3 regions of the Paenibacillus nanchangensis genome follow, and region 3 is predicted to be linked to each of the others. Evidence: predicted binding sites of a transcription regulator. Region 3 holds the regulator's gene; each other region holds the start of a gene.
What was found. The regulator Rex, encoded in region 3, represses fermentation and respiration genes when NADH is low (regulators of the CRP and FNR family bind a similar motif). The targets are predictions, from matches to a motif close to TTGTGAAATATTTCACAA.
Positions count from the first base shown of each region.

Region 1: a site for Rex is predicted at 2,874-2,891, ahead of ACE6ED_RS10395 (flavocytochrome c). Genes of this name have one in related genera too.
Region 2: a site for Rex is predicted at 7,519-7,536, ahead of pflB (formate C-acetyltransferase). Genes of this name have one in related genera too.

Region 1 is NZ_JBHOFD010000011.1:49,769-60,581, reverse strand. It holds gene ACE6ED_RS10410 (DUF2625 family protein) at 1-39, opposite strand, end outside; gene ACE6ED_RS10405 (SMI1/KNR4 family protein) at 228-773, opposite strand; gene ACE6ED_RS10400 (serine hydrolase domain-containing protein) at 1,021-2,544, shown strand; gene ACE6ED_RS10395 (flavocytochrome c) at 2,909-4,498, shown strand; gene ACE6ED_RS10390 (DUF1963 domain-containing protein) at 4,719-6,008, opposite strand; gene ACE6ED_RS10385 (hypothetical protein) at 6,050-6,514, opposite strand; gene ACE6ED_RS10380 (siderophore biosynthesis protein) at 6,546-7,304, opposite strand; gene ACE6ED_RS10375 (hypothetical protein) at 7,355-8,128, opposite strand; gene ACE6ED_RS10370 (AI-2E family transporter) at 8,175-9,260, opposite strand; gene ACE6ED_RS10365 (DedA family protein) at 9,432-10,106, opposite strand; gene ACE6ED_RS10360 (ketoacyl-ACP synthase III) at 10,421-10,813, opposite strand, start outside.
Region 2 is NZ_JBHOFD010000005.1:185,497-196,309, forward strand. It holds gene yidD (membrane protein insertion efficiency factor YidD) at 331-594, opposite strand; gene ACE6ED_RS05620 (Fur family transcriptional regulator) at 594-1,058, opposite strand; gene ACE6ED_RS05625 (copper amine oxidase N-terminal domain-containing protein) at 1,198-3,480, opposite strand; gene tlp (small acid-soluble spore protein Tlp) at 3,819-4,055, shown strand; gene pflA (pyruvate formate-lyase-activating protein) at 4,259-4,996, opposite strand; gene pflB (formate C-acetyltransferase) at 5,178-7,439, opposite strand; gene adhE (bifunctional acetaldehyde-CoA/alcohol dehydrogenase) at 7,694-10,315, opposite strand; gene ACE6ED_RS05650 (outer membrane protein assembly factor BamB family protein) at 10,573-10,813, opposite strand, start outside.
Region 3 is NZ_JBHOFD010000028.1:18,414-29,226, reverse strand. It holds gene ACE6ED_RS20880 (hypothetical protein) at 1-461, opposite strand, end outside; gene ACE6ED_RS20875 (cell wall elongation regulator TseB-like domain-containing protein) at 1,179-1,691, opposite strand; gene ACE6ED_RS20870 (amidohydrolase) at 1,722-3,029, opposite strand; gene ACE6ED_RS20865 (redox-sensing transcriptional repressor Rex) at 3,016-3,666, opposite strand; gene dinG (ATP-dependent DNA helicase DinG) at 3,931-6,801, opposite strand; gene ACE6ED_RS20855 (tetratricopeptide repeat protein) at 6,934-7,575, opposite strand; gene panD (aspartate 1-decarboxylase) at 7,698-8,081, opposite strand; gene panC (pantoate--beta-alanine ligase) at 8,074-8,964, opposite strand; gene panB (3-methyl-2-oxobutanoate hydroxymethyltransferase) at 8,961-9,836, opposite strand.

The DNA.
Region 1 (10,813 bases), on a different contig from region 3:
TTCTTTATCAACAAGCGCTTCTACAGATAAGGTATTCATTGGTTCGCCCCTTTCTAATGCTGCTGCCGCCTCATCCTTCGATGATTGCTGCCTTTCGATGGTTGCAGCCCTTTCGCTGATTCCAGTCTGTTTCAACCCATTCCCGCCCCCAGCGCAGGAAGTACGGATAAACGCAGGCCTCAAAGCACTGCAGTGTTTGTCCGGATGGATGGAGGGAACTGAACGGCTTATCTTGTCGCCGCCCACTCCCAAAACTCAAAATGCTCCGACCCTGCTTCAGCAGCAAGCTCAGCCGCCTTGACCGGCAGGAGATAGGCCGTACCGAGCGCGCGGATAAAAGATTCAAAATCCCGAGCAGCACTCCGCCAGCTGCCCCATTCGTCTTCACTTGTTACTGCGTAGACTTCGCCGCTGTCCGTGTTCAAAAAGATCCCGTACGGATCGGAGTTCGCAATACCCAACCAGGAGGAAGGCCTCGTCTCCCCGCTCCACCACTGGTCAAACGAAGCGGTTGTGTTCATAGCCACGATCATTTCCACGTAATCCTGTTCCGCACCAAACATCACGTTATTCAACGAAAAATCATCCAGCTCATACGCGGATATAAAACGGGCGAACGGTTCGGGAAAAACGGTACCCAGCCGCTGCTCCGCCTCTTCCAGCCCGGCAAGCGGTTTGGCTCTTTTGACCAGCCTAAGACCGGTTACTACATCCGCCAGCGGAATAAATTTACGGTCCAGACTCTCCGCGATTTCGTTTATGGTTAACAACATACGCACGCTCACCCCTAAGAACTCGGCTTCTATAAACCTATGATTTCTATTATAGCTGTTTCCAGGAGAAGGACAAATTGGCGAATCGCTCTCATATGAATCTATTGGGACGAGACGTAAGCTTCTGCATCAGCCGGTTAAGATTAATTTAAGATTAACGAAATAGTACCGAAAGGTTGAACTGATATTCTTAATCCGTACGTCTGCCAAAAAGGGACGGAATCAAGGAGAAGAGGTAAAGAGAGAGATGAAAAGAATACTGCGGACCATAATCCAAACATTTATAATCATGCTGGTTATGGTCACCGGCAGCGTGCTGCCTTTACTGCAACCGGGGATAGCCCATGCGAAAACGGCTCCACCACTTGCTTTAGACACGGACCGAATTGATAAATTTGTGGAAACGATGCGCGAAAAGCTGGATATTCCGGGTGTGGCTGTCGGCGTTGTGCAGGGAGACCAGACCGTCTACACCAAGGGGTATGGAATTTCCGGCTCCGATGGCCAGCCTGTTACCGCGCAAACCCCTTTCATTTTAGGCTCCGTCACCAAATCGTTTACAGCGCTGGCCATCATGCAATTAGTTGAACAAGGCAAAATTGACCTGGATGCGCCGGTGCAGCGCTATTTGCCGGACTTTGAGCTTGCCGACAAGGAAGCGGCAAAAACGATCCTCGTCCGGCATCTGCTGAATCAGAACAGCGGGCTGTCCACATTACATGGGCGGGCGGCTTTTACCAACACGGTGCCATCGATAGATGAACTTATCCATAATCTGAAAACCACACCATTAACCGAGGCCGTCGGCAGCAAGTTTCAATACTCCAATTTTAATTACGATATACTGGGCGGAATTATTCAGGCCGTTTCCGGCAAGTCTTATGCTGGATATATTCAGGATCATATCTATTCTCCTTTGGATATGAACAACAGCTTTACTTCTACGCCTGAAGCGAAACTACATGGATTGGCCACAGGCTACAAATCCGTTTTTGGTTTCATTGTTCCTTTTGAGCAGCCGGACAACCAATCTATGCTTGCATCCGCGTATCTGATCTCAAGCGCAGAAGATATGACCCATTATTTAATTGCGCAAATCAATGGCGGTAAATTCCGTGACCGCAGTGTGGCTGCTGCAGAAAGTGTTGTGAAGATGCATCAGCCGGCCATAAAAGATCCTACCACCGGCGGTGAATACGGCATGGGCTTTGAGATCGTTAATGGTATTGTTCAGCATGCAGGTGACGTTGAGAGCTTTCATTCCGATATCAAGCTGGACGGAAATTTAGGTGTTGTGGTATTGGTCAATACACATGATTATTTAGTTCGAGGCTTCAAATTAAGTATGGTGGCTGATGGAATTCTTGATATTCTGCATGGCCTCGAGCCGGACGAGGATGCAGGCAGCATTACCGGTACACTTATTGTTGTTGACATAGCATGTGCAGCATTGGTAATTATGCTGGGAGTGTCCGTTTACAATCTGCTTAAACTAAAAAAAAGAATCCGGTTTACCCCGCTGCGGATCAGCTTATTCGCAATGGGCCTGCTTTTGTTTCATGTCGTGCTGCCGATTACGGTTTTATATGGTCCCAGCCATATTTTTGCCCCATGGAAAGTGGTGTTCTCCTTTTTGCCTGGAGTTGGGCATCTCGTCTTTGGCCTGAGTATCCTATCGCTCGGGATGGGTGCTGCCAAGCTGATGGTATGGATTCATACTCTGCGCCTGCACAGATTAAAGAAAAGCGGGGAACAATCACCAGCTATATAGACTGAAATATTGAATGACAGGAAAAGGGAGATGTCGCGGAGGCAATTTGGAGATGGAGGAGCGAACGCGATTGCCTTTATTTTCGGAGTTCTACCGCTATCTGAGACTTTCATTCAAGAACTCCGAAAATAACAGCAACCGGAAGTCCCAAATTGGCCGCAGTGGCGGCTCCGCCCCACCTGTCCTCCTAAAGTTCAGTCTATATAGAAGGGAATAGAGGAAACCGGAGGGGCTGATTAAGATAACCGGAAGATTTGGTTACTTTAATTACAAAACGTTTTTTTTAGTTACGCAAACTTCCAATAAACGCCGGTTACCCGCTATGATAATTGTGAATTTATGCACAAGGGGGCAATACCTAATTATGAAAAAGACATCATCGGCCGCTCTTCTTCTCCTGCTGTCGTTCCTGCTTGTCATCGCGGGATGCGGCAGCGGCAGCAATGCCGGAAACAGCAAGGAAGCCGCCAGCAGCGCGGCGCCTTCCGCCAGCACCGCTCCGTCGGCAGCGCCGGGCGGCGAGAACAAGAACGCAAGCAGTGACACCAAATCCGTAGAAGCCGTTTCGGGCGCTTCCGAAACCAGCTATACGCCTTACGATCAGCTGAAAGACAGCTACGACCTGATCATCGTCGGCGCAGGCGGCGCCGGTATGTCGGCGGCGCTGGAAGCCAAAGCCAAAGGCATGAATCCGGTCATTTTGGAAAAAATGCCGGTTGCCGGCGGCAACACTACCAAATCGTCTTCGGGGATGAACGCCTCCGAAACGAAGTTCCAGAAAGAACAAGGCATTGAGGACAGCAACGACCTGTTTTATGAAGAAACGCTGAAAGGCGGACATGGCACCAACGACAAAGAAATGCTCCGCTTTTTTGTGGACAACTCCGCTGCCGCCATTGACTGGCTCGATTCCATTGGGATCCGGCTGAACAACATTACGATCACCGGCGGAATGAACGAGAAACGCACCCACCGTCCGGAAGACGGCTCTGCCGTTGGCCAATACCTGGTCAAAGGCCTGGTCAAAAACGTCCAGGAACAAGGAATCCCGCTGTTCGTGAATGCCGATGTCAAGGAGATCACGCAGCAGGACGGCAAGGTGAACGGCGTTAAGGTTGTTTTTAACCAGACGGATGAAAAAACCATCACGGGTAAAGCCGTAGTTGTGACTACCGGCGGGTTTGGCGCCAACATGGACATGATCTCCAAAGTCAGACCCGACCTGAAAGGTTATGTGACCACCAACCAGGTGGGCAGCACAGGCGACGGCATCACGATGATCGAGAAGCTCGGCGGAACAACCGTCGATATGGATCAGATTCAAGTTCACCCAACCGTTCAGCAGGAAAAATCGTATCTGATCGGTGAAGCAGTGCGCGGCGAAGGCGCGATTCTTGTCTCCAGCGAAGGCAAGCGGTTCGTTAACGAACTTACCACCCGCGACAAAGTCACCGAAGCCATCAACACCCTGCCGGAGAAATCGGCTTATCTCGTATTTGATTCCGGCGTAAAAACCCGGGTAAAAGCGATTCAGCAGTACGAAAAAATGGGCTTTGTGATTCAAGCCGATACCATTGAAGCGTTGGCCGAATCGATTAAGGTTCCCGCAGACCAGCTGAAAACAACGCTGGATACCTGGAACGGCGCCGTAAAGAACAAAAAAGACGCCGAGTTTGAAAGAACAACCGGTATGGACAACGATTTGTCCGCGGCACCGTTTTTCGCCATCAAAATTGGCCCCGGCATCCACTACACGATGGGCGGCGTCAAAATCAACACCAACACCGAGGTGCTGAACAAAGAAGGCAAGCCGATTCCGGGACTGTTTGCAGCCGGGGAAGTTACAGGCGGACTGCATGGTCAAAACCGCATCGGCGGCAACTCGGTGGCGGAAATTATCATTTTTGGCCGTCAAGCCGGCATCAAATCGGCGGAATACGCCGCCGCGCAATAACCGGTCCACCGGATAAACGGCGAAACGGTCAACTGAAGCTGATTACGCAGCAAGCGCCTGGACGGATCCCCGCTCCAGGCGCTTGTTTTTGTATGAGTGCCAACTACATTAATTCGTATAAAGCAAATATTCGCCGCAGCTTCTGCAGCGGAACAAATAACCCCTCCCTCTTGCTACCTCTCCTGCACCAGCCGGCTGCCCGGTACGAATCATAGACAACTCAGCTCTGCTGATATACCGTTGCGGTCATCCGGTCATCCGGACAGACAAACATATAAAACAAGCCTTCCCCGTACTCTACAAAATCGGCATAATCGATCTGCCCCACAAACGTCATTCTCCGCCCGCAGCAGGGACAAACGGGATATTCCGCATCCTGCACCCAACCCGGGAATCCGCCTAGCTGCGAATCCTGCTGAGACAGCGCCCAGACTGCTCCGTAATAAGGGGAACGGGGAACAGGCGACAAAACAAGCGGAGGTGCAGTCGGCGCCATTTCTTCCTCGTCCGGAATATCGGCCAGGTAATCGGGAATCTGATTATGTACGCTCCATACTGGCGTTCCCGAAAGATCGGCCTCCATATAAATAAACCCGTAACATCCGCAGTGCTCGCAGGTTTCGATCCGCAAACGTTCCTGCTTCAGCATCAGGCTGCTGAGGGACGGATGGGCGGCATCCACATCGGCGAGGCAGGTCAACCTGCGCCCGCACCATGGGCAGCTATTCTTGCTCCCGGTCATAAATACAGCGGCAGAGGAGAGCGGCTGCTCATCATCTGCAGGTTCCTTTTGCACAATGGCATAAGCGCTGCCGAGAACCAGCTCCCTCCGCTTCCCGTCAGGCGTCAACTCCCAGCCTGCTTCTACAGTGTATTCCACGGGTTGTACATACAGGTTGCCGGCCCAGGCCGGGGGATGGCTGCGCCACTCCAAATGCCTGGCAACTACCGCCTCATCTCCAATCCAGCTTAAAGCAAGCAGCACGCCATTCACGTGCTCCTCGTCCTGCTCCGCCAGGTGCAGCAGCCGGTCCCGTGTTGCTTCCGCAGCATCCTTATAAAGTAAAGGCGTGGTGTAAATGTTTTTATCCATCATGAGATTATGGATACCGGAGATGTCCGTATCCCGGTAGACTACAAGCGAACCCAGGATCTCCTCCGCCGTGTCCGTATCCTCTTCGGAAATCAATTCCCTCGCATAATCGATTAACGCCGCTGCTTCCAGATCCGTAAGCCGGGCATACACCTGCTCACGCGGCAGCGGATAAGCGACCCACTGAATGAGAGGATCATGGCGTCTTGGAGCATGCATGACTTTGATAATTTCGACGGGATCCGTTAGCCCTTCATAAGGATTAACAGTTTTACGGTGCGCTTCGATATACGCCTGCCGCTCCTGCCGTTGCTGTTCCTGATGGCAGGGCATGCAGTATCCGCCGGTTTTTGCCGCTGTTGCAGGGAGAATCGTCGCCTTGCATCCCTCCGTGCGGCAGGGAAGCCTTTCGGTCATATTAACCACCTCATTCCACACGGCTTGGATCGCCGCAGAGCTTATTCGATATAATATTTTACCTGCTGTTCAAAAACCGTTACATAATAATGCTTTTTGGGATATTGGTCTTCACGCAGCATGGCGCTTATTGGCGAATGCCCCTCTTCATAATGCACGCCATATTCCAAATTGTCGTACAGCTGTCTGGACAGCCGCTGCAGGAGCGGCTTATCCTTGTCGGAGCAGCGCCATCCGAACCGGATCATGTCCATCTGGTCCAGCGGATCGCGATAGGTGTCCAGCACAATGCAGACCTTCGTGTCCTTGGCACCAAACACCAGCACATCGCCGGTATGCAGCGGGGAATCAAAAAAACGCGCATAAATCCGGCCAATCGGCACCTTGATCTGCAGCGCGTCCATCACCGCTTGAAAATCCTGGCTAGACAGGTATTCCTCCTCGCCAGCATCCGGATACTCCACCAAATCAACAATCGGACCCATCATGCGAAACTCGTATTTCAAACGGGACACCTCCTTTAGAACGCCCTAATGCTCAGGTGTATTCGAAACAAACCACCGCTTTGCGAAGCCCGCGGTCATAGAACAGGTACAGCGCATCCGCACCATAGGCCTGGAACAAATAACCGGTTAAGCGCCCGACATAAGCAAACGTTTTTCCATCCGGCGTCTTTGGCACATACAGGAGATTGGTCTGTTCAAATTTCAGCATTTCTTCAATAGACTCGTTGTATTTTTTGATGAACTGCTGCTCCTCATCGGATTGAAACGCGAGGTCGTCGAGAACGCCGTTGATTTCGGGAAGATCCGTCCCCCAGCCTGATGCTTTTTTGGCCATGAAATCCTTATACAGGTCTTCCTCGGACACAGCGCCTTCGTCAAAGCTTGAAGCGTAAGGATACAGATGCCCGCGTTTTTCAAAAAACAGCTTGCGCGCTGCATAATCCGTTTCATTGTCCGTATACGCCTGCTCCAATTCGGAGCCTGGTTCCTGCTCCAGCTGAAAATAGTTCCAATCGGCCTCAAACCGGTATTTGCCGTCCGCCGTTACATCAAAACCCAGCGTATCCTCACGGGTATAATTCTTGTGATAATCAGCCGTCGACTGCCCCACGCTGCCTTCATAAATTTCTTTGGCCGAAACAAAATGGACCCACTGGTCTTCTTCCTCGTTCAGCCATTTCAGATTTACGGACACCAGCGGCAGCAGATGGCGGCGGCAGCGCTCCAGTTCGCCTTCAAACACCGATTCATAAGTAGGAAAAACGCGTATGTATTGCTCAGGAATATTCACTGTATCCAGCTCCTTTGCACTTCAATGTTTTCATGGTTCAGTCAATATCACTAAAAAACCACACTGTTTACGGCGGCCTGTCCTGCCTGCAGCAATGCGGTATACAGTCTCGCTGAGCAGGCTTCGAATTCGCGCTCCAGGCCGTATTGACATGCTACATTTGGCGGGTCGTCGTTCCATGATCCCATCCCGCCAAAAACCCAGGCTTTATAGGCCGCCTGCAGCAGACGGGATGCCTCCTCCGAATAGGCTGCGGGAAGAGCAAATGCCAACTTGGGCAGCTTCGCCCTGCCCTCTGCAATAGCCAGCGCTGGCTCAAAAAAGTTGCTGCTCCAAAACGGCAAACGAATCGCTCCCGCAAGACCGGAGGCTTCCCGCAGTGCGCCCGTGAGCTCCTCCGCCGCCGTCCGCATCGGAACATAACGCCTCAGCACGTCCGTCCCACTGCCGCCGGGAGTCTGGGTGCAGCGCACCTCCCAGCGCGCCCGCGGGGTGCCTTGACCGATCAGCTTCCACCGGACCGACCACAGCACCGTCTCCGGCGCGCCAATCGCCATGATTCCCGCGGGAGGCCCCCCGCCGGCATACCCGCTTGTATGCCAGGCCGTAGCTGAATCGCCGCTTACCAGCAGCAGCCGTTGGCAGCCCGTTTGCTTCAACTTGTCAAGCCACTCCCGCCAGACGAATTCGTCCGGCCCGTCCTCGAAACGTACTCGAATCTGGGCGTCCGAATCCAGATCTGCGGCCGAATCGGCATACCCGTCCAGCAAATAACCATTGCCGAGTGCCGCGATTCGGAACAGCAGATGCAGTTCTCCGTTCATTTTAGTTCCCCTTCTTGCTCTAAACGGTCCGCTCCGCTTTTATTTTTTATAACTGCGGATCGGCCGATTTGCTTTTCATATACATTTCATAGCTGTGCCTTAGTGCGATTTTGATGATCATATACACCGGGATACAGACGAGCATGCCTAAAATTCCGTACAAATCCCCCCCTACGAGCAGCAAGACGATTACGGTTAAAGGGTGTAAATCCAGCTGTTTGCCGAACACCAGCGGCTCCAGCAAATTGTTCTGAATCAGCTGGGCAACGATCACGATCACAATCGACCAGACCGCCATCATCGGTGATTCCATCAGCCCTACTATTCCCACGGGCACACCCGCCAGAAACGCGCCGATAAAAGGAATAAAGTTCAGGAAAAACGAGACGATCACCAGCAGCATGGAATACGGCAGGCCAATGCTCAGAAAGCCGATATAGAGCAGGATACATAAACCGATATTGACAATGACGTGTCCGGCTATAAAATTGCTGAGCGCGGCATCCATTTCGGCCAGCATCTGTTTTCCTTCCGTCCGGATTTTTGCAGGAAACAGCAGCAGCAGTTTGGAGGGAAGCTTGTAATCATCCCGAAGCAAAAAGTACAGGAGGATCGGAAAAGTCGCAATTACCAGCATAAAGTCCGATAAAAAAGCAAACATCTGAGAGACATTGTCCGTCACCCAGTTGAGCGACGTATCCAGGTAACCGGTCAGCCGGACGAACATATCGTCATTTTCTCCCGGCGTCAGCCGCGAAATAATGGGATTGTGCTGCAGCTGCTGCAATTGGGTGATCACATTTTGGGCGAATTCCGGCGCGTTTTCAATAAAGCTGTTGATCTGCGACCGCAGTGCCGGCCATACCCAAACCGAGCAGATGGTCAGGATCATCAGTCCCGACCCAAAGATCAGCAGGACCGACCAGCTGCGCTTCCATTGTTTGCGTTCAAGCGCCCGCACCAGCGGCCGCAGCGGGTAATACAGAAACGCGGAGATGAGCAGCGGCACAGTCATGGAGCTAACCAGCGCCACCAGTGGGCGAAACAGAAAGTCCACCAGCGATCCCAGGTAGACGATAAGCAGGACCAGCGCAATTCCTGATCCAATCACAAAAAAACGGTGTTTAAACACTCGGCAACCTCCTCGGCGGTCAACTATGTATCCTCTGCCTTTTGCATCCATTAAGATTATGCCCCGAAAGATCATAAACTGCCTTGTCCCTCTCTCCCGAAGAGCGGTGCAAAATGCTTGATAGTAAGTATTTAAACGCCGAGCCGTAACCTTACGCTTTTGCCTGGTATTCTACTCCGTTCCCCGTTTACGCATCTTCAGCTTCTCCGTCTCCTGCAGAGAGGAAATCGCCGCCGCCTTGCGCCCGTTCCGTCTTCTCCGCCACAGCAGCAGCAAATAAAGCAGACCGGCAAGGCCGAGTGCTCCAAATATGTACTTCAGGTAAGTCTCGACAAGCTGCATCACCACCTGCCACTGGTCGCCAAACAAATAGCCGATACCGATAAATGCGCTTACCCACAGCGCCGAACCGATATAGCCGAACAAGGCGAAAGGGGCAAACGGCACACGGATAATACCGGAGAAATAACCCAAAATCTGCCTGACGCCGGGTATAAAACAGCCGATCAGCAGCATTTTGTCCCCATATTTCTCATAATACTTCCTGGACTTCTCCAGATGCTCCGGTTTCAGAAACAGCCACTTGCCGTACCGTTCAATCAAAGGTTGTCCCAGTTTATACCCCATATGGTAAGTCACACTGAGCCCGATAACCGACCCGGCAAACGCGGCCAGCCAGGCGATGCCGAGCGACAATATGCCTTTATAGGCCAGATAGCCGGTATAGGTAAGCGTCGTATTTCCCGGAGGAATGGGCAGCGCGATAGCATCCAGCGGAAGGCCGATCAGCAGCACGTAGTAACCATACTCCGCAAACAAATTTTCGATAAATGTGATAATGTTCATCCCGAATCCTCTCGTCAGCCTCTGCCCTTTATGCTTGCGGCCCTAATCTCTCCCCTATTATATACCAATTGGAGGAAAAACCTCACTGGACCATAGTCGGGACGATTCCTGGACGCCAGTCGTCCGGATTCCAGGCACCGGACTCTTTAATTCTTATATTGTCAATCAATAACAAAAAGCATAGCAATTCGACAATTTCGTGTCAACACAAGCGGATGGTAAAATATGCCTCCCGCTCATCATATGTATTTGCGGCCAAAAAAGCAAAAAGAGCGGGATATGCCCGCTCTTTGCCGTACTTCTATCACATAAGATTACAGTCTCCATAAAGCCGCGCAGCTCGTAATCCCCGCGCCTACCGACCAGGTAAAAAACAGGTCGCCGCGTGTTAGCTGGCCGTCTTTCATCGCATGATGCAAAGCGATAAAAGGACTTGTTGTTCCCGTATAACCGTAAATATCCCCGATATACGGAAATTTGCTGAGATCTTCCCCTAGGTTGCCTGCAATGTCACGGATGATGCTCAGATTGAGCTGGCTCAGGATATAGCCTTTGATGTCCGTCTTGTTCAGCCCGTGTTCCTTCAGCAGCAGCTCGATGTTAGTTACTGCCGTCGGAAAAGCGACATTGACGTTGTATTCCGGGTGGAGGTAGATTTTCTTCTCCTCATCGCTCAGTGTATCGTCGAACATCCGCGTCATGCCTAC
Region 2 (10,813 bases), on a different contig from region 3:
CCAAAAAAAGCCCCCGCCCCAATATTGGGGCGGGAGCTCCAGCTCTCGCGTTACCACCCAAGTTCCCTTTGTCCTCACGGGCAAAGGCTTGATCAGTTCCCGCATCATGCGGGGAACTGTCCATTAACGCTGGATCACGCCGCGGCCTTACGCTGCAGGGCTAGTAGCCTGCGTGCTCGGCGGCGGTTCCTCCGGGACCATATTCAGCCTTACGTCCAGACCGGTTTGCAGCTGCCCCGGCTCTCTGTGCTGTTCGTTGGAAGGCTTACTCATCCGTTCTTCGGAAATATAACGTATTAGTGCAAATATAACCAAAGCGTCTCCCGCTTGTCAAGTCGGCTTCGGGGTGCCTCCTTCGGAGGGCTGCTTCCGTGGAGGGGGGACAGGGTCAAGCCCGCCGGGATGGAACGGCTGGCAGCGGGCGATCCGCCGCGCGGCCAGCCAGGAGCCATAAAGCGCACCGTGCACCTCAATCGCCTCCAGCGCATATGCGGAGCACGTTGGATAAAAGCGGCAGGTCGCCGGCTTCAGCGGCGAAATGAACTTGCGGTAAAAACGGATGGGCGCCTGTACCGCTGAGCGCGACACCTTCATCAGGACCGTCCCGCCTTGCCTGCAGCCGCTGGACCGCCCGTCCCTTCTCTGCTCTCCTCGCAGTCCTTACAATACCCGAATACTTCAAATTTATGTTTCACGACGCGAAACGCATCAGGTGCCTCAGTCATATTCATCGGACAAAAGGATATCGGGTAGGTCTTTTCGCATTGCAGACAGATCATATGATGATGATGGTGATGCTGGCTGCAGCTGACTTTGAATTTGACCCCGTCTTCAAACACAATCTGCTCCAGCACACCCAGCTCCTCCATTACCCGCAGGTTGCGGTATACGGTATCAAAGCTTAGTCCGCTGTACGTCCGGCACATGTGACTATATACGTCCTTGGCGGTCAAATAGCCGGGATTGTCGCCGAACAGCTTGGCAAGCGTCTTGCGTTGATCGGTAATTCGCAGTCCCTGACCCGACATGACGTCCAGGATTTGCTCTGTAGACAGCATTCGCTCATCTCCTAGAATCGTAAATTCGGATACGATGATTCCTCTATTAATAATGCCCCAAATCCGGGACCGAAGTCAACGCGGCAAGCAAAAGGGCGGGCACCGTCGTCCGGCGCCCGCCCTTTCATGCGATTATGAATTATTTTTTTGCAGGCAGCGGCTGGATCAGGAAGTTGACCGGCAGGTTGCTGCCCGAAGCCGCGGTGAACATAATTTCAACCGGGCCTTCAAACTCGCCGGACCGGAAGACAACGCTGTTCTGGTTCGACGTCTTGAGCGAGCCGACATTTGGCATGCCCACGACAGCGCCGTTCACCCAGACAGGGCCCATGTAATTGCCGCCGCGCGGGTTGAAAGTAATCAACGTATTTGGTGCGACGCGTTCCAGACGGATTTTGTACAGAACGCCGAAGTTGCCGGCATTGGACGCTTCCGTTCCGGCCATCGGATCGAAGCCGACCAGGTTCGGGTCATCCGCATTCGAACCCAGTACCAGACGGACTGGAGCCGTTCCGACGACGTCGTTCACTTGGATCAGACGGTTCGCATCATTGTAAGTCCCCCGGTTATGCACGCCGTCACGGTCAAGTACAGGCAGCGTGGGCAGCGTGGCGATCGGGTCTTTGGTCGAATCAATAACGATTACGTTGTAATCAACATTATAATCGCTTGTCAGGTCGGCAGTTAAAGAAATAACCTGCTGCGGCTTCAGCACCGCGTTGCTCATATCGGTCAAAATCGGGACGGTCTGTCCTGGCTGCAAGGTGATCTCGCTATATTTTTCTCCTGTTACCATAGAATTGAAATAACGTAACAATGATTGCTGGCCAGTTGCTTCCGCATAAGGGCTTGGTCCGGCAAATCCCGAGAAATTGGTTGTGATTTTGACTGGGTTCATATTATTATTGGTAGCCAAAACGTAAATCTTTTTGTTGGTCGCCGTATTATTTACATGGTGGACAAGGAATCGAGTCATTCCCATAGCCGATTCACGGTAAACAACGCCTTCTTGGTTCACTTTTTCCGGACTGTTTGCGCGGATCAGGCGAACCGGCTCGGAGGACGTATTGTAAGTCAGCTTGTTCCATGCCGGCACCTGCCCGCCGTCGAAATCAAAGCTGTCACCGATCGGCGTAAACAGCTTATAGAAATCCGCTTCGTTGTAGAGCTGCTCGCTTGTAATGTTGATGGTTTTCTCAAACGTACTTGTATGTCCATGGCCGTCGGAAACCTTGAGCTGAATGTTTACAGGACCCGGATTAAAGAAGGCCAGTGCGCGGTTTGTCCATTCATAGGTAAGCTTGTCGCCGTCGGGATCGGAGCTTTGGTCCGTCAAGGTAATCAGCTCGCCCATTTTGTATTCATCCTTGTCGGTCATAAAGCTCGCCACAGGCGGCTGGTTCGGTTGTTTGACTTCAATGGTGACGGAGAAGGGATCACTCCACTGTCCATTTGTATCCTGCACCCGGTAAGTAATGGTATAAAAGCCCGGTTGATCGTAAATTTCCTGGCGTCCTACCCACTCTTCGTTGGCAAGTTGGGTTCCGGACGGCAGGGTGTTGTTCGTGACATAGTTAACAATCGTCTGGCCTGCGTAAATATCACCGGATGGAATCGAAAACGAAGCTTTTGGCTTGCTATTTTCACCCAGTGTCATAATAATGCGTTTGTTAATGTTGTCGACCGAATATTTAATCCCCAGAGCTTGGGTAATCGAAGTTAACGGAACCATAAAAGTATTCTTAAATTGGTATGCAGGCCCTTTCATCGTTGTGGGCACACCGTTAACCGTGTAGATCTTGCTGTCCGTCTTGAAACGGAGTTCTTTACCGTCTTTCATGATAATGGTTTCTTTGGTCTGGTAGTCGTATCTGAATTGAAGTCCGACGCGCTCCACCATCGCACGAATCGCGACATAAGATACGCCGTTCTTGACCGCCATCGGTTGGCCGGCCAGATATTCTTTGCCGTTCATGTACATCTTGTTGCTGTTATACAGCAAAATCAGCTGATTCGGTCCAGCTTGGATAGCAGGCTGACCTGCAGGCTGAGAGGCCGGCTGAAGGGCCGGAGACTGGGTCTGCGCCGGAGCCATCGTACCGTCTGTTGGCAGCGGCGTAGCATTAGGATCAAATGTGCCGTCCGTAGGGACTGGCGTAGCGGACGGAACACCGGTTACCTCGCCAGGAATAGCTGTTGGGACTGGTGTAGCGGTATTTTGCTGGCCAGTGACTTGACCAGGTATTGCTGTTGCGCCGGGCGCCGCCGGCGAAGGGGTAGCTTCCGTCGAAGCGGATGGTAGTGTACTTGCGCTTGGCGCCGGGGATACCGCGGGGGCAACCGGATCAGCGAAGACCGGGACGGCCGAGACCGCTTGGGTCACCGCCAGCGCGGCAACTAATGTAAGGCGTTTGAGATTCATCGTATGACTCCTTCTGCTCCATAATGAGATCTGGTCTGTTTACACAAAACATACTATTAGACGCGCCAAGCATTAAAAAGTTTCAGAATTGTTAAGGAAAAGATAAGGACAATTTTAAAACGTTTCCCTGTACCTATTTTCCCCTCATAAACAAAAACCAAGTGAACCACATCATTCCTCAACTGACCCTCCTTTTTGCCCAGCACGCACGAATTGCCTGTTTTTATCCCTTGGCAGAACCTGCACGTCTCCCGGCCGCATACGCTTGAAGCAATCGGGGGATGTTACGGTAAAGGTCCTCCGGGCCGATCATTACTTAAACGGGAGGCGTATGAATCATGAATCATCCTAAACCTGACAATCGCAGCGACAATGTAAAACATCTGCAAAAAAACATCCACAACACCATTGAAAACTACCGGGAAGCACAGGATTATTTGAGTGAGCATGCCGATGAAATCACCGGTGCGGAAAAAAGCCAAATCGAAGCTAAAAACGAACGCCGCCTGGACAGCATCCGCGGCTTCCGGGAAGAAGTAAAAGATGAGGCGGCGTTCCAGCGCGAACAGCAGTAGTTGATAAGCACGTACAATAGTAGTTGATAAGCACGTACAGCAGTAATTGTTAAGCAGCTCTTTAAGCCTAAAACGCGCCAAGACGTTTACACTTGGGACCTGAAGCATCGCCGCACCAAAAACGGGATTCCGCTCTGGAATCCCGTTACTGATATATTTCCTATATTTTTAGCAGCCTACTGACCAATTAAAGATTCTGGCGCTTACACCAAAGCCGTCTGCTGACGTCCTTCTTCAATCAGCCGGTAGGCGCGCTGTACTTCTTTGTCCGTCGGGGAAGGAACGCCTTCCAGCTCATACGGTCTGCCGAGCATTTCCCATTTGTAAATCCCCATCTGGTGGTACGGCAAAATCTCAAATTTTTCGACCCCGTTCAGAGTGCCGATGTACCGCCCAAGGTTCAATAAATCTTCTTCCCGGTCATGGATTCCCGGTACATAAACGTGGCGGATCCACATTTTGCGTCCATGATCCGACAACCAGCGGGCGAGCTTCAAGGTACGTTCGTTTGATTTACCGGTCAGCTTGATATGTGCCTCATCATCAATATGCTTGAGATCCAGCAGCACAAGATCGGTTACATTCAGCAGATCAACGATTTTGTCTCCTTCATTGTATCCGTTGCTGTCCAAGGTTGTATGCAGGTTCCAGCGTTGTTTGACCTCTGTGAACAGCTGCTTTACGAAGTGTGCCTGAAGGGTTGGCTCGCCGCCGGATACCGTGAGTCCGCCGCCGGAAGAACGATAATAGTTCAAATAAGGTTCAATTTCGTTCAGCACTTCCTCAACGGTCATCTCTTTGCCTTCGTCGAGTGCCCAAGTATCGGGGTTGTGGCAGTATTGGCATTTCAGCAGGCAGCCCTGCATAAAGAGCACAAAACGGATACCGGGCCCGTCAACGGTACCGAAGGTTTCCAAGGAGTGAATGCGGCCTTTTATCATATGAGGTCATCCTTTCGCTATCGGTCTGAACTTCAGACACTCAAGATCCACGGCCGCTGTTCCGTCCGGCCCGATCTTCCGAAATTTAAAATTTTAACAATCCGAGTACAAGGATTTACCGCCCCAAGGTTCAGGGCGGTAATCCCCTTGATACACTATTTAAGTCGTTTAGGCGACTATATTACATTTGACCATGGAACGTACGGTTAATTACGTCCAGCTGTTGTTCGCGAGTCAGCTTGATGAAGTTAACAGCATAACCCGATACGCGGATGGTCAGCTGCGGATAGTTCTCCGGATGCTCCATCGCGTCCATCAGTTGTTCGCGGTCAAATACGTTGACGTTCAGGTGATGGCCTTTGCTGCCAAAGTATCCGTCCAGCATGGAAACCAGGTTGCTCTTCCGTACTTCAGCTTCTTTACCCAGTGCTTTTGGTACGATCGAGAAGGTGTTGGAAATACCGTCCAGGCTGTCTTCGTACGGCAGTTTAGCCACAGAGCTCAGCGAAGCCAGCGCGCCTTTTTTGTCGCGTCCATGCATCGGGTTGGCACCAGGTGCAAACGGCTCGCCTTTTTTACGTCCGTCAGGCGTAGTACCGGTCTTCTTACCGTATACAACGTTGGAAGTAATCGTCAGGATCGATTGCGTCGGCAGTGCGTTACGGTATGCGTGATGCTTGCGGATCATTGTCATGAAAGATTCTACCAGGTCTACCGCAATGCTGTCGACAGCGTCGTCGTTGTTGCCGTAGCAAGGGAATTCGCCTTCGATTTCAAAATCAACGGCAATGCCTTCTTCGTTGCGGATCGGTTTAACTTTCGCATATTTAATCGCGCTCAGGGAGTCGGTGGCTACCGACAGGCCGGCGATACCGCAAGCCATTGTGCGCAGGATGTCACGGTCATGCAGAGCCATTTCGATACGTTCGTAGGAATATTTGTCATGCATGTAGTGAATCACGTTCAGCGTGTTCATGTACAGCTTAGCCAGCCATTCCATCATCGGTTTGAAGCGTTTCATTACTTCTTCGTAGTCCAGATATTCGGACGTGATGCGCGGATATTCCGGACCAACTTGAACGCCGGATTTCTCGTCCACACCGCCGTTGATAGCATACAGCAGCGCTTTAGCCAGGTTGGCGCGTGCGCCGAAGAATTGCATTTGTTTACCGATACGCATTGCGGATACGCAGCAGGCGATACCGTAGTCGTCGCCGTAGATCGGGCGCATCAGATCGTCGTTCTCATATTGAATGGAACTGGTTTCGATCGATACTTTGGCGCAATATTTTTTGAAGCCTTCAGGCAGTTGTTCCGACCACAGTACAGTCAAGTTTGGTTCCGGAGCCGGACCCAGGTTGTACAGCGTGTGCAGGAAGCGGAAGCTGTTTTTCGTAACGCGGGTTGTTCCGTTAACGGACATACCGCCGATGGATTCCGTTACCCAAGTCGGGTCTCCGCTGAACAGATCGTTGTAGTCCGGTGTACGCAGGAATTTAACGATCCGGAGCTTCATTACGAAATGGTCAACAAGCTCTTGCGCTTGTTCTTCTGTCAGCGTGCCTTCTTCAATGTCGCGTTGTACATAGATATCAAGGAAAGACGATACGCGTCCGAGGGACATTGCCGCACCGTTTTGTTCTTTGATTGCGGCCAGGTAGCCGAAGTATACCCATTGGAACGCTTCTTTGGCAGTGTTAGCCGGTTTCGAAATATCGAAGCCGTGCATTTCGGCCATTTGCTTCAGTTCATTAAGTGCGCGGATTTGTTCCGACAGTTCTTCGCGGAGACGAATCACGTCATCCACCATCGAATCCACTTCAAGGTTGATTAGATCTTGTTTCTTCTCTTTGATCAGGAAGTCTACGCCGTACAGCGCTACGCGGCGGTAGTCGCCGATAATGCGGCCGCGGCCGTAAGCGTCCGGAAGACCAGTGATGATGCCGGCTCTGCGCGCAGCTCTCATCTCGCTTGTATATGCATCAAATACGCCTTGGTTATGCGTTTTGCGGATATTCGTAAACATGTCGACGATGCCTTGAGGAAGCTCGAAGCCGTAAGCGTTACAAGCGTCGATCATCATCTTGATGCCGCCGAAAGGCTGAATGGAACGTCTGAACGGCGCGTCAGTTTGAACGCCTACCACTTGTTCCTTGTCTTTGTCGATATAGCCAGGTTTGTGGGAAACGATGGTGGATACCGTATTAACGTCCACATCCCACACGCCGCCTTTTTCTCTTTCTTCCTTGCTCAGCTGGGAGATGATCTTCCACAGCTCGTTCGTGTTGTTAGTAGGACCGACCAGGAACGATTCGTCGCCTTCGTACGGTTTGATGTTCTGTTCAATAAAATCGTTAACGTTAACTTTCTTGGACCATTTACCCTTCTTGAAGCCGCGCCATCCGGATTTCACATCTTGTACTTCTCTTTCAACCACCGACATTTAAAATCCCTCCATCTATATTTAGTAGAGAACGCGGGCTTGAAGGTTGATCCCGTGTCTCGCGATCCCAAGAGGCTGTTTGTTCAAATTTTCACAATTAGTAATGAACTCTTTGGGACCTTGTTGCTATATAAACATTTTAGTTTATTTTCTGAAAAAGCACTGTGACAAATATCACCTTTTCGGTGATATTTGTCACTTCTATCCAGTCCCAAAGCGTCCACTCTTTATTTAATTACCCATTTATTACATTTTTAGTTGTCAAAGCGGCCGTAGAATGCGTTCCGGTATACATCGGCCAGTTCACTAACCAGCGGAAGCTTCGGATTGGCGGTCGTGCACTGATCTTCAAATGCGCGGTCAGCCAAGTAGTCGACGCGGGATTCGAAGTCGGCTGGATCGAAGCCGAGCTGTTGGAACGATTCCTCGATGCCAAGCTTTTTGTTCATCTCGCGGATCGCATTGATCAGGCTGTTGACGCCTTCTTCGGTCGTGCGGGCCGGCAGTCCCAGAATACGTGCGATCTCGGCATACCGCTCGTCAGCTACAAAGTGGTTGTATTTCGGGAACGAAGCGAACTTCGTCGGTTTTTTCGCATTGTAGCGGATAACGTGCGGCATCAGGATGGCGTTGGTACGTCCATGAGCCGTATGGTATTGACCGCCCCATTTGTGCGCCAAGCTGTGGTTGATGCCCAGGAATGCATTGGCAAAAGCCATACCTGCAAGCGTCGAGGCATTGTGCATTTTCTCGCGGGCAACTTTGTCGCCGGTCAGCGCGGATTTCTCCAGGTACTGGAAGACCAGTTGGATTGCTTTGATTGCAAGACCATCCGTGTAGTCGCTCGCCATAACGGAAACATAAGCTTCGATCGCATGAGTCAATACGTCCATACCGGTGTCGGCAACTGCGGTCTTCGGCAGGCTGTATACAAATACCGGGTCGATAATCGCTACATCCGGTGTCAGTTCGTAGTCAGCCAGCGGGTATTTCGTGTTGTTACCGGCAGTTTTGTCAGTAATTACTGCAAAAGAGGTTACTTCAGAACCCGTACCCGAAGTTGTCGGAATGGCTACGAATTTAGCTTTGTTGCCGAGTTTAGGATACTTGTAAACCCGTTTGCGGATATCCATGAATTTTTGTTTCAGGTTGTTGAAATCAACGTCCGGATGTTCGTAGAACAGCCACATGCCTTTCGCAGCATCCATTGGCGAACCGCCGCCCAGTGCGATAATGCAGTCCGGCTGGAACCGGTTCATCATGGCCGTGCCTCTTTCAACGGTAGTGGTCGAAGGATCCGGTTCAACTTCCGAGAAGACTTCGATTGCTACAGGAGTTTGACGCTGGCGGAGATAATGTTCAACGCGCTCCACATAACCCAGCTTCACCATCATCGGGTCGGTAATGATTGCAACACGTGTGATATCCGGCATTTTGGCCAGGTACTGCGTCGAGTCTTTTTCGAAATAGATTTTATCCGGCACTTTAAACCATTGCATATTCACGGTACGACGATTCACCCTTTTCACGTTGATCAGGTTAATGGCAGTCACGTTCTGCGATACGGAGTTGCGGCCATACGATCCGCAGCCCAGCGTCAGCGAAGGAATGTTCGTGTTGTAAATATCGCCGATTGCGCCATGGGTCGACGGCGAATTTACGAGAATACGTCCGGTTTGCAGGCGGTTCGAGAATTTCATAATAACTTCTTCGTTGTTCGAGTGGATCGCCGAGCTGTGTCCCATACCGCCGAATTCAACGATTTGCGCAGCGCGCTCGATGCCTTGGTCGGCATTTTTCACTTTGTAGCAGGCAAGCACCGGGCTCAGTTTTTCAGCGGAGAGCGGATATTTCGGGCCTACGCCTTCCAGTTCGGCTACCAGAATTTTTGTTCCGGCAGGAACTTGGATACCGCACATTTCAGCGATCTTCGTAGCGGATTGACCGACGATTGCCGGGTTAACCGCACATTTCTCTACATTCATTGCGCCGGATGTCAGCTTCGCAGCTTCCTCTTTGTTGACGAAGTAACAGCCGTTTGCGATCATTTTCTTCTTCACTTGGTCAAAAATCGCTTCTTCTATAATAACAGCCTGCTCGGATGCGCAGATCATGCCGTTGTCAAAGGTCTTCGACAGGATGATGTCCGTTACGGCCTGGTCGATATCCGCACTCTTCTCAATGAAGGCAGGCACGTTGCCAGGGCCTACGCCGAGAGCCGGTTTGCCGCAGCTGTAAGCCGCTTTGACCATTGCCGATCCGCCTGTTGCGAGAATCAGCGCTACGTCCGGATTGTTCATCAGGGCGTTGGTTTTATCCATCGTCGGCATTTCAATCCATTGGATGCAGTTCTCAGGCGCGCCGGCTTTGACGGCTGCATCGTGCAGGATCTTGGCGGCTGCCGCACTGCACTCTTGCGCGGATGGATGGAAACCGAATATAATAGGATTACGCGTCTTGGCTGCAATCAACGCTTTGAACATCGTGGTGGATGTCGGGTTGGTTACCGGTGTGATGCCCATTACGATACCGACCGGTTCAGCTATCTTCTGGAAGCTGTCGTAAGGGTTGTCTTCAATGACGCCTACAGTTTTGTCATATTTAATACCGTGCCAGATATACTCAGTGGCGAAGATGTTTTTGGTGATCTTGTCTTCGTATACGCCGCGGCCGGTTTCTTCAACTGCGAGCTTGGCCAGATACATGTGTTTGTCGAGTCCTGCCAGTGCCATGGCATGAACGATATTGTTCACTTGTTCCTGGTCGAGCTGCATGAATTCTTCAGCGGCTTTCTTAGCTTTATCAACTAATGTCTGAACATATTCTTCTGCGGTAGGCTGCTTTACTTGGGCGGGCACTTCATTCTTAACTGCCATCTTCCCTCGTCCTCCTGTCAATTTATGTTTGTTTTTCTCTACACGTTGATCATAACACATCTATGTCGTCTTGCATAGTGAATTATTTCACAAACTATAAAATTTTTTTGATTTATTTTCAAAGCGCTTTCATTTCCAGCGTGCTGCATTCCATGCTAAAGAGCCCCCGAAAGCAATCCGGAGGCTCGATATGTTCAGATGTGTTCGCTTGAGGTTAAATCTGTCAGCATGTTCAGGAGAGCTAAACTAACGAGTGGTTAAGGAGCCTTCAGGCTTTGAGGCTCTTTAAAGGCAAGCAGCCGGCCGTTAGCCTGTATGATAATCATTCCGCTTTCGGATAGCGTCCGGCCGAATTCGCTTCCCCTTGCCTCCAGCTTTAGTACAGGCTCAGCCTTAGCAAGGCTGATTGCTATGACACTTCCATCCGTAAGCGCAGCATACAATCCCCGGCCGATCAGTTCAAAACGGGCAATCGGCAGATCGAGCCCAGTCGAGTAG
Region 3 (10,813 bases):
GTCAGGCTCACATACACATTGCTGTCATCAATTTCCGTTGTTGCCGAGATACCATCATACTCCTGGGCCAGCCGGTCCAGCGTGCTGGGAATCAGCGTGTATTTCCGGCTCTCCATCGCTTCGGCGACGGAGAACATCGCTTTCTCCCAATATTCATCCAGACGTTTGTTGGAGTGCTGCTCAACGTCAAGCTTCAGCTTGCGGCCGCCGATAACGGATTGTCCTTCAGCATTTATATATTGAACGAGTTCACGTAATTTTGTTCCAGGCTCCAAATCGAGTTTCAAAGCGACCTCGTTGCGGGTAATAGAAATATGAGATTCGTTAACTCCTTTATAATCATTAACAATTTTTTTCAGCGGTTGCTGGACCGCATATTGACGGTAAAGAAACCATCCGCCGAACAATACCGAAGCCGACAGCAGCGCTGTCAGCAGTATAGCGACAGGACGCAGTTTCATATAACCTCTCCTTTCGGGTTGAACACATGATGCATGGACAGCGCAACTCTAACTCTACTATCAGCTAACTTCACACTCAACAGCTAAACTTCACACTCAACAGCTAAACTTCACAATCAGCAAATGCCTGTGTAGATTCTATCAGGCATTTGTTTGCCGTGCAATCGTACAAGTAACAGTATATCACAGTGTATATACTTTTTCGAAGCAGATTGTGAAATATATTTTAAATTTTAGCTGCCAAATCGCTGCATTGCAAGTTTACTAGTTTTACCACGGCTGTACAGCTGCTTACGGTGGGGATTAGTTCTTGAGGTTTAGCAGAATCCCACCTCTCTACCAGCCTTTACTGGCAATACCAGAGATTAAGTTTATCCCGTATTAGTTTGCGATAACCGTCTGATAGATCATAATGTAGTTGTCATTGATATACTGCTCGATCAACAGGCGGTCAACTTTTCGATCAGGATGTTTAATTTCCGGCACTTTTCGGATCCCATGCGTTCGCAGAGCACTTCCACCCATTCCAAAGTAACACCATACCCTGTAACCTATAACATGTAACCTATGCCGTTTGATATATCACCTAATATATATCCTCCAATATATACGATGCAACTATATCATGTAACACGTACCATGTAACACAGACCATGTAACACAGACCAAACACAGCCAAAAAGGGCTGAGCGCGCCTACCGCGCACCCAGCCCTTTTTTAGTTGACGTAAATCGGATTCCCGATGGCGGCGCCGTCGGCAAACCGGAAAAACTGATAATAATAGTGCTCATCCTGTTTATAAAACAGCTGCCAAGCGTATTCGCCATCATATACGCCAGGCAGAAGCCGCTCAACCGATGCCTGCGGCAGCGCTTTGGCGATCACCTCGCGCATCCGCGTTTCATCCAGCCCGTTCTTAAGCGGCTCGGCATGAACAGTGTTTTCTCCTTGCGCAGGCTGGCCTCCCGGCTGAAACCGAACCCAAACCATCAGTTCCTGCCCGGTAGCGTCTGTTCCGGTAAGGGTCCAGTAGATGGATTGGCTGTCCCAGACCGATTTCTGAGCACGCGTAATCTCCACCAGCCCGGCCTGGGTTTTGGCGGCCGCTTCCGCCGCTCTTTTTTCGGTCCATTGATCCTTCATAATGTAAGCATAAATCAAATGGAGTCCAAACAGCACCAAGAGCAGCGCCGACGTTCCGAGTGCGATCCATTGTCCCTTTCTTTTCAACCGTTTCCGCTCCCTCTCATCCCCGCGCGCTTACCGTTTCAGCAGACCTTCGAACGCCTGCTGGGCGCTCCGGCGGATCCGCTCTTCATCCAGCGTCAGGCATTCGCCGTTCTTAACCACCTGTTTTCCATCAACCCACACATGCGCCACATCTTTGGCGCTCGCCGAGTACACGGCATGGGATAACAGGTCCGAGTGGGGCAGCAGATGCGGCTGATCAATGTCAATGGCGATCAAATCGGCTTTCATTCCTACTTCAAGGCGTCCTACCTCAGGCAAAAAGACCGACTTTGCTCCATACTCTGTTGCCATCCGCAGCGCTTCGGCCGCGGGCACCGCCGTAGGATCGCCGCTTACTCCTTTATGAATCAGCGCCGCAAGGCGCATCTCTTCGAACATGTCGAGGTTGTTGTTGCTCGCCGCGCCGTCCGTACCCAGCGAAACCGTGACGCCGGCCTTCAGGAGCTCGGGAACACGGGCGACGCCGCTTGCAAGCTTAAGATTGCTGCCCGGGTTATGCGACACCCCAACATTGTGGCGTGCAAGGATCTCAATCTCCTCATCCGTCAGATGGACCGCATGCGCAACAAGCGACGGACGCGTGAACATGCCGAGCTTCTCCAGATGCGCTACGGGTCTGAGGCCGTAATCGGCGGCGTTTTGCTCCACCTCGCGCTGCGTTTCGGACATGTGGGTATGGAGCGGAAGATCCAGCTCATGCGCCGCTTCCACAAATTTGACAAAATAATCCGGCGGACAGGTATACGGTGCATGCGGCGAAATCATGGCTGTAATCCGGCCGTCCGCCTGGCCATGCCAGTTGCGGGCAAAACGGACGGCTTCCTCCAGCTTCGCCTTCTGCACGTCCTCGGGGCACAGACCGATAACGCCCCGCATCAGAACAGCGCGGATGCCGGACTGGTCAGCCGCTTCGGCCACCCGGTCCATATGGTCGTACATATCAAGGAACGTGGTTGTTCCGCCTTTGAGCATTTCCAGAATCGACAGCGAACTTCCCCAGTATACGTCGTCTCCGGTAAACTTGGCTTCCATCGGCCACATCTTCTCCTGCAGCCATACCTGCAAAGCAAGGTCGTCCCCGTAACCCCGGAGCAGCGACATCGCGGCATGTCCATGCGTATTGACGAGCCCGGGCAGAAACAGCAGCCGGCTCCCGTCCACCTGGCGGACTCCCTCTATATTCTCGGGTTCGGTTTCGCCTATGTACGTAATCCGGCCGTCATCCACAATCATCCAGCCGGTAAGAACCGAACGGTCCGCCGAGTTAACGGCAAACCGGCCGTTGCGAATCACCCATTTACGGTCATTGCTGCTCATTTGCGGTCTCCTTTCCATCAGGCAGATAATAAGCTAGGCTTTGCAGGTCGGTTGTGAAATCCGCCGCATGAACCCGTACCTCGGGCGGCGTCTTCAGAATAACCGGCGCAAAGTTCAGAATCGCTTCGATGCCCGAACCGACCAGGATATCGGCAACGGCCTGCGCTTCGGAATCCGGGACGGTAATAATGCCGATCCGGATGCCTTGGCTCCGGATTGTATCGGCCAGTTCTTCCATCGGCTGCACGGTCAGCGAGTTGATTTTTTGCCCGATTTTGGGCGGGTAGGAATCAAAGATGGCAACGATTTTCATCGTGTCCTTCAGATAGGCGTTGTAATTCGAGAGCGCATGGCCCAGATTACCGGCGCCGACAAGGGCTACGTTAATCTGCTGGTCCAGCTTCAGGATATGCCGGATTTTTTCGATCAGATACGAGACGTCATACCCGATGCCTTTGCGGCCGAAGTCGCCAAAATAAGCCAGGTCCTTCCGGATCTGCGCCGGGTTGAGCTCCAGCTTCTGCCCCAGCTCCTGGGAAGAAACGGTCGCGATTTCGCGTTTGTTCAGCTCGTTCAGAAAACGCAAGTACACCGGCAGACGGCGTACGACCGCTTCCGATATTTTGTCTGATTTCATCGATGATCCTCCTCGTTAGAGATGCCTTCCGGGTAACCCGCGCAGCTTCCTTCCGGGCATAACTTCCCCCGTTCGTGTTCCGCGTGTGTTCCCTATAGAGCAGCGGCAGCAAATACCGCTTGCTTGTGTCCGCAAACTGCTTTGACGGCAAACCTGCCGCCAAAAGCCGGAAACGGCAGCGGTCCGGTTCGCCCGGCAGCCGGATGGAAAACCCTTACAGATAAGGTTCCACCCCGGTACCGTTTGAATTGCTTGCAGCTAAATTTATTCTCCGCTGGCCTCGGCAGCTCCTGCTTCCAGCCATTCCGTAATACGCGGAACCAGCTGTTCGGTCAGCATATGCTCCATTTTGGGCCCCGGCAGCGAATATAGAAAATATTTACCGTAATAAGACTCAATTACTCGGGTATCGTATACAATAACGATTCCCCGGTCCTCCGCCGTCCGCACCAGCCGTCCAAAACCCTGTTTGAAGCGGATGACCGCCTGGGGGACCGACATCTGCATAAAAGGGTTTTTCTTCTGGGCCTGCAGCAGCTCCGCTTTAGCTTCGGCCAGCGGGTGGTTTGGCGGCTGGAACGGCAGTCTGACGATAGCCAGACAGGTCAGCGCTTCACCCGGAATATCGACGCCTTCCCAGAAACTGCTGGTCCCGAGCAGCACGGATGCGCTGCTGTCCTGGAACCGCCGGATCAGCTTCGTCCGGCTTCCCCCTTCAACACCCTGCCCAAGCACGGTGATATTCTCGGAGGCAAGCGCGTCCTTCAAAGGATCAAATACCTGTTTCAGCATCCGGTAGGAGGTAAAGAGCACCAGCATTCTTCCGCGCGTCGAGACGGCGGCCTCGGCAAGCGAACGAACCAGCTTCTCCACAAAACGCGAATCCCCGATGCTTCCTTTAACGCTTGGAAAATCCCGCGGAATCACCACCAGCGCCTGCTCCCTGTACTTAAACGGTGAAGGCAGCTGGGCGGTCATCACCCGTCCTTCCGCGTTTGCTGCGGATAAGCCGAGATTCTCGATCATATACTGGAAGGATTTGTCGACCGACAGGGTGGCGGAAGTGAGCACAACGCTTTTTTTCTTGTCAAAAAACAATTCCTTCAATTGGGCGCTGACGTCCACAGGCACCGCGTACAGCTGTAACGAACGGGCCCGGTAGTTGCTGTTCGCCTCCAGCCAATAAACAATGCCGGTATCTCCCAGCTTCATGAAAAGCTGCAGCGATTCCCGAACCTGGGCCAGTTCCTTAAACAGCCCGCCGAGATCCGTTACGATCCCCTCCTGAGACCAGGTGTCGTTTTCCCTCATCTCACCCAGCATCGTGTCCCCTTTACGGATCAGATCCGCCAGAGCGGTCAGCAGGCTCGCCGAAAGAGCGGACACCTCCTCCCAGTCCGTTGGCTTCTTCGCAGGATTCAGCCGGAGGACCAGCTGACCGGCTTCACCGGCAGACAGCTCGCTCCGTTCCGGGATCAGCGTATACAGCCGTTCGCTCAGCATCTCCCAGTTCTCCCGCACCGTCATGATATCCTCGCTCATCCGGTCGATGTTTGCCGTCCATTCGGAAGCCTGTTCACCGCCGGAGGACTGCAGCATTTGCCGCAGCATCGGCAGCTGGCCGTTCCGGCTGTCCTTAAACATGCGCTGCAGCGTATGCGTCACCGTAAAATGCTTCAGATGCATGCCAAGGTGTTTGCCTGCGACGTCTTCAAGATGATGCGCCTCGTCAATTACCAAATGCTCGTAAGCGGGCAGCAGCTGATGCCCCGCTTTGACGTCGGCGAACAGCTTGGAATGATTGGTGATGACGACATCGGCCAGGCCCGCCTCATGCTTGGCCCGGTGATAAAAACACTTGCGGAACCAAGGACACGCCCGCCCCAGACACGAATCAGTGTCGCTGGCGACAGTCTCCCAATAATCCCCGCCCCGGTTGCCAAGGTTCAGTTCTTCATCATCCCCGGATTCGGTCCGCGTAAGCCACACCAGCATTTGGGCGGAGATCAGCAGATCTTCCCGCGGGCTGACGAACTCCTTGCGGTTGATCTTCAGTTCCAGTTTCCGCAGACACAAATAATGACCGCGTCCCTTGAACACGGCGGCTTTGAACGGAAACGGCACCGCCTGTGTCAGCAGAGGCACATCCCGCTCCCTTAGCTGATCCTGCAGGTTGATGGTATGGGTGCTCACCATTACCTTGCTGCCGTTTTTGACGCTGTGGTAAATGGCCGGCAAAAGATAACCCAGCGATTTGCCGGTGCCGGTGCCTGCCTCAATCAGCAGATGTTTATCCTCCGACAAAGCGGTCATCACTTCACCGAACATGATATCCTGCGATTCCCGGCTCTCGTACTTTGGCAGCAGCGCGGCCAGCCTCCGTTTGACCCGTTCCAGATAGTCCTGGAACGATACGTCCTCCAGCGGATTCGCTTCCCCTTCCTCCCTGGGCGCACTGAGCTCCGTCCAATCCCCGACCTTCAGGGCTAGCTGCCGGTAATAGGTAAGGTCATCCTGCTGGGAGAAGGTCTCCATCTCGCGCTCCTGCAGCAGGCCGTCAAAGTACCAGGCCAAATCGCTGTCTTCGCCGGCAAACAGCTCGTTCAGCCGCTGAATGGTAAGCAGCGGCAGGTCGTACAGCTCCTCCAGACAGCGGAGCAGCACAAGCGCGGTAGCATGTGCATCGCTGTCCGCCTGATGGGGCCGGTCATGCTGCAATCCGAAATGGGCCGCAACGGCGCCAAGCTGATACGTGGTCAGCGACGGAAAGCAGATCTTCAAAAAATCAATGGTATCAAGGATGCGCCCCTGGAACGGAAGATATCCGCACCGGTCCAGCGCATTCTGCAAAAAATGAAAGTCAAACGCAACGTTGTGTCCCACCAGCACGCAGTCATCCAGCAGGGGCACCAGTTCCATCATCATCTCTTCCAGCTCCGGCGCCTGCTCCACATCGCTGTCGCGGATGCCGGTCAGCTCCGTAATGAAGGGCGGGATCGGCGTTCCCGGCTTGACGTAGGAACCGTATACCCGGGAGATGGACCGGTCTTCTTCGATGATGGCAAGTCCCACCTGGATGATCTCACCCACGGATTGGGTTCCCGTCGTTTCAAAATCAAGCACGGCAAATTTCATCGGTATAGATTTCCCTTTCCCTTTGAGACTCTTTATCAGCATAACAGATGTTGCCCAAAAAGGCGATGCACACCCGGCCATCCGGCAGGGTGTGCATCGCTAAAAATCAGGCATATGCGCGGGAGAATGGCACTACAGCAAAGAGACAAGCTCCATCCCGTATTGCAGTTCTCCTTCTTTCCTCCGGCACACCTTCAGGTTCTCGGCCGGTTCCTGTAAATCCGGAGCGTACTTCAGCGCAAGCGAAAATAAATCCTGTGCGTCCGCCAGCAGGCCTTGACGGGCCAAAATACAGCCCATCACGTTGTACGTGAACGCCTTCAGCCTCCGGCTGCGGACGCCCGGAAGCATCCGCTGCAGATGCGTCCATGCGCCGCCGTGATCGCCGGAGTGCAGCAGAGCCAGCCCCGAATACAGACGGGCCGGCACACTGTCGGGATATTCGCCCAGCACCTGACCGAATTCCCGGACGCACTCCGGATACATCAGCAGCTTGAAGTAGCCCTGGCCGCGGGCAAAAGCAGGATGGCGCAGCTCCGGCGCTTCATTCTGCCCAAGCTCGCGTTCTCCTTCGCCTCCCGGATCTTCAGCCAATTGAAAGTCGCTCATTTTCTCGGCAAAGGCCAGCCATTCATCCATCATTTCATCACACAGCCGGCGCAGCAGATTCCAGTTGCCGAGCAGTTCCTCCCGGCGGGCCCCCTGCGCCGTGGGATAATGGCGGATAATTTCCTGGAGCATGTCGTTCATTTCAGCAAATACATGTTGAAACACGGGACATCCCACCCTTACGGATAATGAGATCAGCGCGGCTTGCCTGACTTCATTTTTTGCCTGCGGGGCGGGTTTCATCCGCGATGCCATTCATTACATAAGCCGCCTGAACCGCCCGATGGTTAAGCGATCGTGGAATGGGGCTCCCGGTCCGTAAGCTTCACCGGACGGTTCCCTTCGCCGACAAATACAACCGTCGGTTTATGGCTGGCAAGCTCTTCCTGGGACAACATCGCATAAGAAATAATAATGACTGTATCGCCGGGCTGCACCAGCCGGGCCGCGGCGCCGTTCAGACAGATCACCCCGCTGCCCCGGGGTCCCGGAATCACATAGGTTTCCAGTCTGGAGCCGTTGTTATTGTCTACGATTTGGACTTTTTCGTTCTCCAGCAGATCGGCCGCTTCCATCAAATCTTCGTCGATCGTAATGCTGCCGACGTAGTTGAGGTTGGCTTCAGTTACCGTAGCGCGGTGGATTTTGGATTTCATCATATGCCTAAACACAAGCCGGCACCTCCTTGGGAGTAAATACAATATTATCTATCAGACGTGTCCGGCCGAACTTGACCGCAAGCGCCATAATGACTTCACCCTCCACATCCTGCAATGTCTGGTCCGGGCGAATCGCTTCCAGACCGGGGAAGGACAGCACCTCAACGTAATCAATTACGGCCGCCGGTGAAGCTGCGATCCTTCCGCGCAGCAGACGCCCGGCTTCTTCCGCCGTGGACACTGCTCCACTCTCAATCGCGGCATACGCCTCGCGCAGGGACCGGGACAGCACCAATGCTTCCCGGCGTTCCTCTGCGGAGAGGTACACGTTCCGAGAGCTAAGCGCCAGGCCGTCCGCTTCGCGGACAATTGGACAAGCTACAATGTCGATATCCAGGTTCAAATCCTCGTTCATGCGGCGGAGCACCGCTACCTGCTGGGCATCTTTTAGCCCGAAATAAGCAGCATCCGGTTTCACAATGTTAAACAGCTTCATGACAACAGTAGTCACGCCGTCAAAATGACCGGGCCGGGAAGCGCCGCACAGCGGCGCGGTGATCGATGACACCGACACCTTGGTCAAAGTGGGTTCCGGGTACATTTCTTCCACCGAAGGGATAAACACGAAGTCGGCGCCTTCCCGCTGCGCAAGCTCCAGATCGCGCGCTTCATTCCGGGGATACGCTTCATAGTCCTCATTTGGACCAAACTGCAGCGGATTGACGAAAATACTAACCACCACCGTGCCGGACGCGGCTCTGGCCTGACGGATCAAACTGGCGTGGCCTTCATGCAGGTATCCCATTGTCGGCACGAAACCTACCTGCCCCAAGCCCGCTGCCCGGCGCTCGCGTACAGCCTCACGCAGCTCGCGGATCGTTCGAATCGTTTTCATCGTGATGTCTCTCCTTTATCCTCATGACCGTAAAGTGAACCTACAACGTCCGCATCCGCTCCAAACACATGCTGCTCGGCCGGGAAGGACCGGTCTTTGACTTCCTTGACGTAGGCGGAGATACCTTCGCGGATCATGCCGCCGATATCGGCATAAGTCTTGACGAACCGTTTCTCCCGGTACGAGGAGGTATATTTCAACAGGTCGTGGAACACCAGCACCTGGCCGTCGCAGCCGCGGCCTGCTCCAATGCCGATCGTCGGGATGCTCAGCCGCCGGGAAATAAGTTCGGCCACCTCTTCCGTGACCAGCTCCAGCACGATGCCGAACGCACCTGCCGCTTCAAGGGCCAGCGCGTCGTCCAGCAGACGCCGGGCGTCCGCCTCGTCTTTCCCTTGCACGCGGTAGCCGCCGATCGTATGCACCGATTGCGGGGTCAGGCCGATGTGGCCAAGCACCGGCACGCCCGCGGCGACAATTTTGGACACCGTTTCGGCGATTTCGGCGCCGCCTTCCATTTTGACCGCATGGGCGTGTCCCTCCTGCATCAGACGCCGCACATTCCGCAGGGTCTCATCAATGCCCCCATGGTAAGTCATAAACGGCAGATCCGCCACAATAAAGGTATGTCCGGCTCCTCTGGCTACCGACCGGGTGTGATAAACCATATCGTCGATCGTAACGGGCAGCGTGGAATCGTATCCGAGCACCACATTGCCCAGTGAATCGCCGACCAAAATCATGTCGATTCCCGCCTCTTCGGCCAGTTGGGCCGAAGGATAATCATACGCGGTCAGCATGCTCAGCGGCACACCTTCCGCCTTCATTTTTTTCATTTTTACGATGTTTAATGCCTGTTTTTTTTCGCCCAATCTCCATTTCCCCTTTCGACACTCCAAGTATGAGCGCAAACAAAAAAACCCTTTAGCATGTCCGCTAAAAAGGTCCGAAAGGCAAAAAAGAGTCACTTGCGATCGTCCCTTCTGTCTCGGTCCTTACGGCTCAGAGCAGAATCCAACGTAACCGTCCTACAGTTACCAACTAACTTATGCGCCCGGAGTGCGGTTCCATCTTGGGATACCGCCTCTTACCGCTAGTATAACAAACTGCGGCAGGTTTGCAAACCCGTTTTCTCATTCATTTGGGTCTTCACGAAACAAGGGGTAAAGTAAGCTTTAATCCCTGTCGGGCAATAAGGGCATGTTCCATACAAGAGAAAAAAACGGCAATTGCACAAGATAAAGAGTATCCGTTCATAATAAAAAACTACGGTTGAATATTTCTCGGGGTCCAACCAGAGATGGGAAATGAAACGTTATACGTGGTGCGCGAAGGGTTTAGTGGGCGAGTTCTATATTGAGTGAATGAGTGAATGAGTGAATGAATGAGTGAATGATTGAATGAGTGAATGACTGAATGACTGAATGAGTGAATGAGTGAATGATAGAATGACTGAGATTGAATGACAGGAAAGAGGAGATGTCGCCCCAACAAAGTCCTCATCGAGTACGCTTCATCAGCTTTTGCAACCAACCTTCGGCAATTCCACATAAATTCGCGAGATAATGAGATTATCCCCTTAGGTTCCACCCAATCAACATCCATCCAAATTAACATCCATCCAGTCAACATCTATCCAATCAACATCCATCCAACTCAACCTTTGCCGGGTTGCGTATTTTATTAGGCGGGTTGTTTGATACATAAGGTTCATTCCTCTGCCGCTCTCTGCCATCGTAACGGAACTGAGCGACCTTATTTCTTTATATAAGGCCTAGATTATAATATAACGGAACTCATCGCCGCTATTTGGGTCAATTTGCTGTAAAAAACACTTAAACTGCATCAG